Regions from separate parts of the Clostridium sp. CM036 genome, predicted to be linked through region 1. Evidence: a T-box and tRNA genes for the amino acid it is inferred to sense, from the RefSeq annotation. Region 1 holds a T-box; the other holds one or more tRNA genes.

Region 1 (6,304 bases):
TCTTATAATATTGGTACTTTTCTTCCCCCTTATATAAACACTAATCTTGTTTTTTGAATTATAGCTTATTATCTTACCTTTATTAATTTTAAGAATACAAGATTATCTCGTTGTTGAAAGATTCGAATTACTTACACTATTGAAGTTGCTCCGGATAAATATTTCATTTTAAAATATTTTCATGTAACTATTCCGTTATCAAATCATTTGATTTATCCGATTTTTTTTAACATGTCCATTTTACAACAATAAAATAATTAAATATATTATTCATATATCTTTTATATTCCTTCATATTTCATAGCCATCTTAACCTTTATAAATGCTGATATGAAAAATATTCACAGTATTATTTTGCACTATCGTAGGTCCTCCCCTTTAATCTTATTTTAAGTATAATAATATTTTTCCAGAAGTCAATGTATTTTTTGTAAGTAAATCCATATATTATCCATATTTTATTTGTGATTCCTTCGTGTTTTTTATATATTTTGTATGTTTTGTAAAATACATTAGTATATATAACAGGTTTCATTATGAAAATAAATTCATAGTAATCTATATTTCTATTTATGAAAAAGGAATTAATAATAGAATTAAACTAATGAAATATATTTTTATATGTTTCATTTATTTTAATAGTTGGCCACCTCTAAATTAGATTCACCTTTTTTCACTTATCTTATAGTAGATCAAATTAGAGAATCTTTTCTCCTGTTCTTTATCAATACACCTTGCATAATTATTGGTATGCTGAACTCACACCATTCATTTTTTTCAATATTCCAACTTTTTATTTGTATGGTAAAAACAAAAAAAACTATAGAATAGACTTTTCAAGTGTCTATTCTATAGTTTATCTTGCTTTTTATTAAAGATTATTTCAAGTTTTCTATACTTTTAATTACTAAATCATACATTTCTTTATATTTTTCGCCCTTAGCTTTTTCCTCATCAACCACTTCAATTGGAGCTTTAGCTGTGAATCTTTCATTACAAAGCTTTTTCTCTACTCTATCTATTTCTTTTTTTAGTTTTTCTTTTTCTTTATTTAATCTTTCTAATTCTTTTTCTAAGTCTACAAGCTCAAGTAATGGCATATATACCTGCGCGCCCTTAGTTACTACTGTAACTACATTTTCTGGTGCTTCGGCTTTTGTAGCTAGAAACTTAACCTCACTAGCTGATGCAAGTTTTTGAAAATAAACCATCCCTTCCTCAAATGCTTCTTTTGCCTCTGTAGCATATATAAATACTTTAGCTTTTCTTGAAGGTGCTACATTCATATCCGATCTAGCATTTCTTACGTCTTTTATCGCTTCTATGATATAATTCATATTTTCCTGCGCTTTTTCATCTTTAAGAGCATCGTCATACTCTGGCCACTTAGAAATCGTTATAGATTCATACTCATTATCTAAGTGAGTATAAATTTCTTCTGTTATAAATGGCATAACAGGATGAAGTAATTTAAGCCCAGTTTTTAATACATTGTTTAATACATTTAATGCGATGCCTTTAGCCTCTCCATCTTCTGCGTATAATACTGGTTTAACAAGTTCAATATACCAATCACAGAATTCTGTCCACATGAAATCATGAGTCTTTTGAAGTGCTATCCCTATTTCATATTTCTCAATATTTTCTGTAACTTCTTTTATTACAGTGTTCATTCTTGATAATATCCATTTGTCTGCAACAGTGTAATTTTTATTATCTTTATATTTCTCCATTAATTCGCAATTATTGTTCATCATAACAAATCTAGAAGCATTCCAAATTTTATTAGCAAAGTTTCTAGCTGCTTCAACTCTTGACTCATAGAACCTTATATCACTGCCTGGAGAGTTTCCTGTTGCGAGCGAAAACCTTAACGCATCTGAACCATATTGGTCTATTACGTCTAATGGATCAATACCATTTCCCAGAGACTTAGACATTTTTCTTCCTTGATCATCTCTAACCATTCCATGTATTACTACTGTTTCAAATGGCACTTCCCCTAAATTATAAATCCCTGAAAAAATCATTCTTGCTACCCAGAAGAATATAATATCATATCCAGTTACTAAAACACTTGTTGGATAGAACTGTTTTAAATCCTCTGTGTTATTTGGAAAGCCAAGTGTTGAGAAAGGCCACAATGCTGAACTAAACCAAGTATCAAGCACATCTTTATCTTGATTAAGATTTGTACTATTACATTTACTGCAACTTGTTGGCGCATTAACTGTAACTATAATTTCCCCACAATCTTTGCAATACCATACTGGTATTCTATGTCCCCACCATAACTGTCTTGATATACACCAATCTTGAATATTCTCCATCCAATTGAAGTATGTTTTTTCAAATCTTTCAGGAACAAATTTAGTTTTATTTTCCCGTACAGCCTCTATAGCTGGTTTTGCAAGTGATTTCATTTTAACATACCATTGTTTTGATAACATTGGTTCTACAGTGGTTTTACACCTATCATGAGTACCTACATTATGAGCGTGGTCTTTTATTTTAACAAGTAGTCCTGCATTATGTAAATCTTCTACCATGACCTTTCTTGCGTCATATTTATCAAGACCTGAATATTTTCCATAACCCTCGCATATAGCTGCATTTTCATCCAAAACCACTATTTCTGGAAGATTATGTCTTTTTCCTACTTGGTAATCATTAGGATCATGTGCTGGAGTAATTTTAACTGCGCCTGTTCCAAACTCTATATCAACATAATCATCTGCAATTATTGGTATTTCTCTATTTACTAGAGGTAGCATTATTTTTTTTCCTACTAAATGTGTATACCGTGGATCTTTAGGATTTACAGCTACCGCCGTATCTCCAAGCATAGTTTCCGGCCTCGTGGTAGCTATTTCTAAAAACTCATCGCTACCTATTATTGGATATTTAACATGCCAGAAGTGCCCCTCTTGTTCTTCAAACTCTATTTCAGCATCTGAAATTGCCGTCATGCATTTTGGGCACCAATTTGTTATCCTATTGCCTTGGTATATTAGTCCATCCTTATATAATTTAACGAAAACTTCTCTTACTGCATGGTTTAAGTTTTCATCCATGGTAAAGCTTTCCCTAGTAAAATCAACAGAACATCCCATTTTCTTTATTTGTCCTCTTATTTTTTCTCTATATTCATTAGTCCACTCCCAAACTTTTTCAAGGAAGGCTTCTCTTCCCATTTCTTTTTTCTTAAGCCCTTTTTTTAAAAGTTCATTTTCAACCTTTACTTCTGTTGCAATACTAGCATGGTCCTCACCAGGAAGCCACAAGGTATTGTACCCTTGCATTCTTTTAGTTCTTATTAGAATATCTTGAAGAGTATTATCAAGAGCATGCCCTAAATGTAATTTTCCTGTAATGTTTGGTGGGGGCATTACTATTGTAAATGGTTTTTTATCTTTATCAACGGTTGGAGTAAAAAATCCTTTTTCTTCCCACCATGCGTAAAGTCGTTCTTCAAACTCTTTTGGATCATAATTCTTAGCAATATTATTATTTTCTTCCATTATTAACTCCTCCTAAACAATAATTAGTATGTCAATTTATTTTAGCAATAAATTTCAAACAATAAAAAAAGAGCCTTCGTCTATAAAAGGACGAAAAGCTCGCGGTACCACCTTTTTTCCTACAATTTTGCAGGCTCTTTAAAATTTAACGATTAAGAAAACCGTCTTTGCCATCTACTCATAATTACATGAATTGGCAAAGAAGCTCCGAAGCTACCTTCAAGGTTTTTCATATAGAAGATCTTACAGCCTCTGGATCTTCCTCTCTTAATATTATTTTCCCCTACTCCTCTTCATCTACGCTTTTGAATGTTTTATGAAATTATTATCTAGTTGTTCAATTATTATTCACTTGTCTTTCATTTATTGTATACCTCTTAATTTACATATGTCAAGGTATTTCATTTTTGAATTTAAAATGTCACATCTACACGCTCTTTCATATTATATAATTATAGCAACTATATAATATGGAGGTATCTATGAAGCTTAAAAAAATTTCGATTTTTTCCCTGTTTCTTTCTTTCGCCTTGATAACCACCTTATTTTCCGGCTGTAAAAAGAAACCTAGTGATGCTTTAGTAAAAGTAAAATTAAGTGAAGTAGTTCGTTCTATTTTCTATGCCCCTATGTATGCAGCTATTTCTCAAGGCTTCTTTAAAGAAGAGGGTATTGAAATCAACCTTTCAACTGGGCAAGGAGCGGACAAAACTATGCAGCAGGTATTAAGCAAATCTGTAGATATAGGTTTCTGTGGACCTGAGCAAGTTATTTACATCTATAATCAACACCGAGAAGACTATCCTGTTATTTTTGCACAATTAACACAAAAAGATGGATCTTTCTTAGTAGGCAGAAATGCTGAAGCGAATTTCAAATGGGAATCCTTAAAGGGTAAAACTGTAATAGGAGGAAGACCTGGCGGCGTACCTGAAATGGCTTTTGAGTATGTCTTAAAAAATCATGGTATTAAACCAGTCATTGATATAAATCTTGTTACAAACCTCGCTTTCACAGCTACGTCCGGTGCTTTCAAGGGCGGAGCAGGTAATTATGTTACTCTTTTTGAACCTAGTGCTAGTATGATGAAAAAAGATAATTCTGGACATATTGTAGCCTCCATCGGAGCGTCCGCTGGAACCATACCTTATACATGTTTTTTTTCCACAAAATCTTATATAGAAAAAAATCCAGAAATGGTTCAAAAATTCACTAATGCAATATATAAAGGTCAAAAATGGGTAAGTAGTCATTCCGATAAAGAAGTAATGACTTCAATTAAATCTTATTTCCCTGGCGCAGATGAGGCTGTTCTTACTTCATCCATTAAAAACTATAGAGATATAAATGCTTTTGCGCCGAACCCAATATTAAAATCAGATGACTTAACAAAGCTTATGGATATAATACAATCTTATAACGCAGCGTTAATTCCCGAAAGACCATCTTTTAATAAAATCGTCAACAATTCCTTTAGCGACAAAGCCGTAAAAGACTTAAAATAAAAAGTAAAAAAGTATACATTACTATTAATGCATTCACTTCGCTAAGAACTACTAATTTTATTTTTAATTAATTTGCTAAAAAACATAAACTCGCTGTCGCTCAAACATATGTTTTTCGTAACGCATCTTAATTAAACATAAAATAAGAATTTCCAAATGAAAACTCAACCTCAATTATCAACTCTCAACTATAAAAAAGGCTATGTTTAAATTTAATGTTGATAATTAACATTTTCTGAATATTCGGATATAATAAGACTATATAAAGTATTCCGCAGATTTTATTATGGCAAGCTTAACGGTAAGCAATTTATATATAATAAAGGGGGAATAATCCTGAAAAAAATAATGAAATTATTCAGTCTACTATTTTTAATAACTATAGCTTTTACTGGATGTAAAAGTTCAGATGAAAACAATGCACAAAAAGTTGCTCAAGAACTTGGAAGAAATCTCTACACGGTAAATACAGAAAAAGTTGCTGAGTATAAGAAACTTCTTAGGGAAGGTAAAAAAATGGATATAGCAAGTGGAAATCCCACAAATACTGATGGAGTTATACCACATACACAGGAATATATCAAAATTATACAGTCCCTTGATAAAAATTTACTACCTTTAATGACAGCAAAGGGGTATGAAACTATTGCGGGACATTACAATATTGTGGCTACAAAGTTCTGTAATGACAATAATTATACTTTACATGTTACAGACTTTATCTTAGATAAAAATTTGTATGGTGAGAAAGAAGATAAAGCTGGATATTATTATGAAGCTAAATTGAAGTTTATTTCTACTAATGGGAAGTCTGAACGAACTGATACAGCAAAAGGATATATAGGGCTTTTAAACGAAAATGGTAAGTGGAAGGTATTTGTTTACAAATCAGAAGCAGACCCAAATTTGTATATTGAGCTAATGAAAAAAATTAAAAAATAAATGATAATATTAATATATAAATTAAGGGAAGTCACAAATAAAATTGAACTGCCCCCTGTCAAGTAGACAGTGGAAATAATTAAAGATTTTATGTAAGGCGTCTATCATTTGGTAGGCGCTTTATTTATGCTGCATTACCTAATAGATATCGCTGATATTCCATTGGTGTCATGCACTTTAAACGTTTTTGATAACGTCTATTATTATAATATTCTATATAGTCTTCAATCGATTTCTTTAAGCTTTCATAGTCTTCAAATTTATGAAGATAATACATTTCTGTTTTTAAGATTCCCCAAAATCCTTCCATTGGACCATTATCAATACAATGCCCAA
Region 2 (6,304 bases), 910 kb from region 1:
GTGGATTTTAATAAATACAGACAGAAGAAGACCAATAAGGATTACGAAAGATATGTATGAGGCTTATGGTATAGATGATAGCAATAATACACCCATAGACATTGAGGATATAGTACCAATAACTACAGTGCATAGCGAGAAAAACTTTCAAGTTAGGTATAGTGATATTGACACGAATATGCACGTAAATAATGTTAAATATGTTGCTTGGGCTTTAGAAACAGTTCCTAAGGATATAGTATTAAACTACGAACTAAGGAATATTAAGGTAACTTACATCAAGGAAACAACATACGGAGAGACCATAAAGGTAAGCACGCAGGTTATAAGAGAAGAAGATAAGATAATATGTAGACATAAAATTATAAATGAAGAGGGAACTGAGCTGACTCTCTTAGAAAGTACTTGGATATAAGAAAATCGTTAATCACAAGTAGTTTTTGTATTATTCGACATACCTCTTAGATACATCTTAGTATGTACGATATAGTATGAAATTTCTCTGGACGTGAATTGAAATAAGAAGTGCAGAAACATTGAAAGTTGATTTAGAAATTCTTGTTTTGTAAATATAAAATTCTCGTGAGACTTCCTGGAAGGAAGGCCAGCAAACCGGCAGTATGCCGAATGTGAGCATTAGAGCATTTTACATTTACAAAATATTAGAATCTCTTAATCAACTTTCACGTTTCAAACTCTTATTTCAATTCACGCAGGAGAAACTTCATGCTGATCGCACTCTTATTTTTTATTTGGAGGCGTTGATGCCGGCAATAGCACCAGAACTCCATGCCCATTGAAGGTTAAAACCACCGCAATCGCCATCTACATCTAATATTTCTCCCGCAAAGAATAAATTCTTAGTAATATTAGATTCTAGGGTTTCGGGATTAATTTCTTTTGTATTAATGCCTCCTGCAGTTATCTGAGCATTTGCAAAAGAATTAGTACCTGAAACATCAAATTGATATCGCTTTAGCAAAGTATATAGAGCATTTTTTTCGTTTGAGGCCAAATCGCAACAAGGCTTATGAATGTCATCTATATTTGCTTCTTTTAAAATTATTGGAATGATCTTCTTGTTGATTATTCCGATGAATGAATCATGAACGCAGCGACTTGGGAATACTGACCAATGATTATTTAAAAATGCTTTTAGATCTTCGTAGCTAATATTTGGTAGCATATCAATACTTAAAGAAACCTTGCTATTTTTAGATAAACCATAAGATGCAGTTCTACTAAGCTGAAGAATAGGAGGACCAGAAATGCCGTAATCTGTGAAAAGTATTTCTCCGAATTCCTTATGAACATATTTATCGTTTATAAATATTTCCGCAAAGCCATCAAACTTTACTCCAGATAGAGCCTTTAGTTTATTATAGTTTAATTTAAGCTGTACAAGGGCTGGTACAGGAGAGATTATACTATGACCTAATTGCCTAGCCAATGAATATCCGGAACCGTCAGAACCCGTTTTAGGAGCTGATTTACCACCGGTCGCAATAATCAACCTTTCACATTCATATGTAGAATTATCTGTGCTATAAACTTTAAAACCCTTATTTGTTTTAATAATCTCCTTAGCTTTGGTATTTGTATATAGTGGAATTTTTTTTTCGTCTATAGCAAAGCGTAGTATATCAAGTACTGATGAGGCTTGCAATGACATAGGAAACATTTTACCACCATCTTTTGTAACTAAAGGTATTCCTAAACACTCGAAAAAATTTATAGTATCCTTTATGGTAAAAGAATCTAGCGTATAACCTGCGAAATTTGGATTTTCACTGTGATATCTATCATTATTTATATGTACATTACTGATATTACACCTACCGTTACCGGTAGTTAGTATTTTTTTACCTACTCTGTCGGTTCCTTCAATTATTGCTACATCTATACCAAAATCTTTTGCTATTAAAGCAGAGGTTAAACCAGAGGCACCTCCGCCAATTATTATAAGAGAATGTTTCAAGAAAATCTCTCCTTTCGAGAAAAAATATTTTTAGATTATAAAGTGGTTACATATAATCTTACCCTAAAATCAGTAGGATGAAAATGAATTTTTATTTTGTTTTATAAGTAACCATAGAATTTGTTTGTGATTGTTTAGTAAAAGTAGTTATTTTCAAAAAAACATAAAAAAAATTCTATAAGGGGAACCGTTGATTTAACTGGATTTGAGTGTTTTGCGAAAAAAAATAATAAAAAGAATAAGAAAATATGTTGACACTTTAAGAAAAATTAGGTATTATAGTTTATGTCGGGTTGCAAGACGTAAGCCCATAATAAATAAAGTGACAAATTAGTATGGCTCCTTGGTCAAGCGGTTAAGACACCACCCTTTCACGGTGGTAACAGGGGTTCAATTCCCCTAGGAGTCACCATAAACATACATGGGAGCATAGCTCAGCTGGGAGAGCATCTGCCTTACAAGCAGAGGGTCACAGGTTCGAACCCTGTTGTTCCCACCATATATGGCTCAATAGCTCAGTTGGTTAGAGTGCCGCCCTGTCACGGCGGAGGTCGAGGGTCCGAGTCCCTTTTGAGTCGCCATTTTTACTAAACTGTTATAGTTTAATAAAAGAACATCTAATTTATAAGTTTGATTCTTATCAAAAGAATCATTGAAAAATAATAAGGCTCCTTGGTCAAGCGGTTAAGACACCACCCTTTCACGGTGGTAACAGGGGTTCAATTCCCCTAGGAGTCACCATTAAAACATATATGGGAGCATAGCTCAGCTGGGAGAGCATCTGCCTTACAAGCAGAGGGTCACAGGTTCGAACCCTGTTGTTCCCACCATATATGGCTCAATAGCTCAGTTGGTTAGAGTGCCGCCCTGTCACGGCGGAGGTCGAGGGTTCGAATCCCTTTTGAGTCGCCATTTTTGCTGGCATGGCTCAACGGTAGAGCAGCTGACTTGTAATCAGCAGGTTGTAGGTTCAATTCCTATTGCCAGCTCCAAAAAAGTCCTAAACATTTGTTTAGGACTTTTTTTACGTCCAGCATATTTGATGGAAAATTAAGATTCAAAATGTATTTAGAGTGATTTGATTTTTTGTCTTGAAAAAATAAAAATATTGACAACATTCGATCGTTATAGTAGCATAAACACATATAATAAGCAATTAAAATAAATTAATGTTCGTATTTTCTGGACGAATATCAATATTTTGCCACATTATTGGTTTTGTGAAATAAATATAAATTATATATACCGAACAAAAATATCATTAAGATAAAATTTTAGGAGAGTTAAACCTATGAAGAAAAAATGGACTTACGTATTATTTGTACCGTGTTTAATATTACTAGCTTATTTTCTTATAGTACCTTTAGTTAGTACTATAATTCCTACTTTTAGTATTAATGGAAGCTTTAGTTTAGATCATTATTTAAATTTCTTTGGAGATAAGTATACGCTGCAGATATTTTATAGAACATTAAGAATTGCTTTAATATCATCTGCAATATGCGTGGTTATTGGAGTTCCAACAGCATATTTTGTGTCTAGAACCTCAAAGAAGATTAGAGGGTTATTCATGGCATTAACCATATTCCCTATTCTTACAAATTCAATTGTTCGTTCTTTTGCTTGGATGAGTATTTTAGGTAAAAATGGAGTTATAAATAAAGTGTTACTTAGCTTAGGCGTTATTAATGAATCTTTAACTATGATGTATACTGAAGGCGCAATCATAGTTGGTACAGTTTATTTATTTTCACCGCTAATGATTATTTCTTTAGTAGGAGTTTTAGAAAATATAGATAATGACTTATTAGAAGCAGCGGAAAGTTTAGGAGCTAATAAAGTGAAGGCCTTCTTTAAGGTTATATTCCCACTGAGTTTACCGGGATTAATAGTTGGAACAGTCCTTGTATTTACAGGAGCACTTACTGCTTATACTACACCACAGTTATTAGGTGGTAATAAAAATACAGTGTTAGCCACATTAATTTATCAAGAAGCGATGACCTTAAGTGACTGGCAAGCGGCGTCTGTTGTTGCAACAATAATGATAGTTACAACATTATTGGTTATAAAAGGAATAAACTTATTAGCGTCTAGATTAGATAAGAGGGGATTATAACATGAAAGGCAAAAAAAGCAAATTACTTACTATATTCGTAGCATTAGTATATATATTTTTACTAGCACCATTAGTAATTATAGCGTTAACAAGTATAGGAACAGAAAGTTATATTGCATTCCCACCAAAGGGGTTTAGCATTAAGTGGTATGCAAATGTATTTCAATCAGATATGTTTATGAATACAATGTTTGTAAGTTTTTTAGTATCCTGTGGGTCTACAGTATTAGCACTGTTAATTGGAATACCGGCAGCTTACGGATTAAGCAGATTTGATTTCAAAGGAAAGGGTGTTTTAAAGAGTTTTTTCTTTTCACCATTAATAATACCAGGAGTGGTTGTTGGTTTTGCATTATTTCAGTTTTTAGTAATAAAATTAGAATTTTCAGTATACATGAGTTTATTTATAGGTCATACATTGGTAATAGTACCTTACATAATTAGAGTTGTTGGTTCAAGTTTAGAGGTATTTGATTATTCAATAGAAGAGGCTGCAATGAGTCTTGGCTATACAAAAATAAATACTTTTTTTAAGGTAGTTATGCCAAATATAACTTCAGGAATTATAGCAGCGGTTATGTTAGCATTTATAAACTCCTTTAACAATGTGCCTGTATCAATATTTTTAACAGGGCCAGGAGTAAGTACTTTGCCAATTAGTATGATGAGTTATGTAGAGTATAACTATGATCCAACCGTATCAGCATTATCAGTTATATTAATGTTAATAACAATTGGAATAATGTTTATAGTAGAAAAAACTTTAGGATTAGATAGTCTTTCTTAGGCGAAATATGTTCGTAATAGGCCTTAAATAATGCTAATAAACGTGGGGGTAACACATGAATTTAATAAACTTGAAAAATATAGCAGTATCATATGATGGAAAAGACAATATATTACAAAATTTTAATTTAAGCATTAAAAAAGGGGAGCTTGTATCTCTTTTAGGACCTAGTGGATGTGGTAAAACTACAACATTAAGAGTAATTGCTGGATTTATAGAGCCAAACAATGGAACGTTTATGCTAGGAGGCAAGGATTATACAAAAATACCTGTTCATAATAGAAATTTCGGATTAGTATTTCAAAGCTACGCATTATTTCCGCACTTAACAGTAGAAGAAAATGTAGCATTTGGTTTAAAAATGAAGAAGATATCAAGGGATGAAATAAAGAAAAAGGTAAAAGATATATTAGAAGTAGTAGATATGAATCAATATGCTAAAAGATATCCAAAGGAGCTTTCGGGAGGACAAAGACAGAGAGTTGCAACAGCTAGAGCGTTAGTAATAGAGCCAAGTCTATTACTTTTAGATGAACCTTTAAGCAACTTAGATGCGAAGCTTAGATTGAAGATGAGAGTTGAAATAAGAAAGCTTCAACAAAGCTTAGGCATTACTACTTTATTTGTTACCCATGACCAAGAGGAGTGTTTCTCTATATCAGATAAAGTGGCGGTAATGAACAAAGGTGTAATAGAGCAATTTGATACTCCAGAAAATATTTACTCAAATCCTTCCACAGAGTTTGTTGCTAGATTTGTCGGATTTGAAAACTTTATAGATTTAACAAAGGTAGAAGATGGATTATATGAAAGTAATAAAGGATTAAAGTTTAGTGTGGAAAATCCTAAAATAGACAAGGCAGAAGTTAAAGGTACAATAAGACCAGATGATATAGTTATAGCATCAATAGAAGCGTCAAATACTATAGAGGGAACTGTAGAAATAAGAACATTCTTAGGGAAATCATATCAGTATAATGTAAATACCACTGTGGGAAATTTAGTTGTAAATAGCCAAAATGATGTAGTTTATTCTCAAGGAGATAAAATAAATCTTTACTTACCTGAAAATAAAATAGTATTAGTATAAGCTGAAATGGATATTATTAATTTGAGCAAATTAGGAGGAATGGATATGTTAAAAAAATATTTGGTAGTAACGGTAGCGTTAGGATTGCTAGCAACTGTATTTGTTGGATGTAGTGGTGGATCTTCAGCCTCGGGTAAAAAAAAGAAACTTGTAATTTCAACTTTTGGGTTAAATGAAGACAAGCTAACAGAAAATGTACTTAAACCTTTCGAAGAAAAGCATGGAGTTAAAATAGTATTAGAAACAGGTAATAACTCTGATAGATTAACAAAACTTAAAAACAACCCAAAGTCAACAGTAGACTTAATATACTTAGCTGAGAGCTATGCT

What was found. The T-box of region 1 lies ahead of ACWJKE_RS17620 (valine--tRNA ligase). A T-box ahead of a tRNA ligase gene usually reads a tRNA of that ligase, here a tRNA-Val.
Region 2: it has a tRNA-Val gene. The T-box ahead of ACWJKE_RS17620 (valine--tRNA ligase) is inferred to sense a tRNA for this amino acid. The anticodon was not compared.

Annotation. Positions count from the first base shown of each region.
Region 1 is NZ_CM143652.1:3,708,984-3,715,287, reverse strand. It holds gene ACWJKE_RS17620 (valine--tRNA ligase) at 879-3,521, opposite strand; T-box leader at 3,605-3,830, opposite strand; gene ACWJKE_RS17615 (ABC transporter substrate-binding protein) at 4,004-5,026, shown strand; gene ACWJKE_RS17610 (hypothetical protein) at 5,375-5,968, shown strand; gene ACWJKE_RS17605 (IS3 family transposase) at 6,093-6,304, opposite strand, start outside.
Region 2 is NZ_CM143652.1:2,800,303-2,806,606, forward strand. It holds gene ACWJKE_RS13140 (acyl-[acyl-carrier-protein] thioesterase) at 1-415, shown strand, start outside; gene ACWJKE_RS13145 (BaiN/RdsA family NAD(P)/FAD-dependent oxidoreductase) at 749-1,978, opposite strand; tRNA gene ACWJKE_RS13150 (tRNA-Glu) at 2,316-2,390, shown strand; tRNA gene ACWJKE_RS13155 (tRNA-Val) at 2,402-2,477, shown strand; tRNA gene ACWJKE_RS13160 (tRNA-Asp) at 2,483-2,559, shown strand; tRNA gene ACWJKE_RS13165 (tRNA-Glu) at 2,645-2,719, shown strand; tRNA gene ACWJKE_RS13170 (tRNA-Val) at 2,733-2,808, shown strand; tRNA gene ACWJKE_RS13175 (tRNA-Asp) at 2,814-2,890, shown strand; tRNA gene ACWJKE_RS13180 (tRNA-Thr) at 2,896-2,970, shown strand; gene ACWJKE_RS13185 (ABC transporter permease) at 3,270-4,097, shown strand; gene ACWJKE_RS13190 (ABC transporter permease) at 4,099-4,884, shown strand; gene ACWJKE_RS13195 (ABC transporter ATP-binding protein) at 4,940-5,974, shown strand; gene ACWJKE_RS13200 (ABC transporter substrate-binding protein) at 6,020-6,304, shown strand, end outside.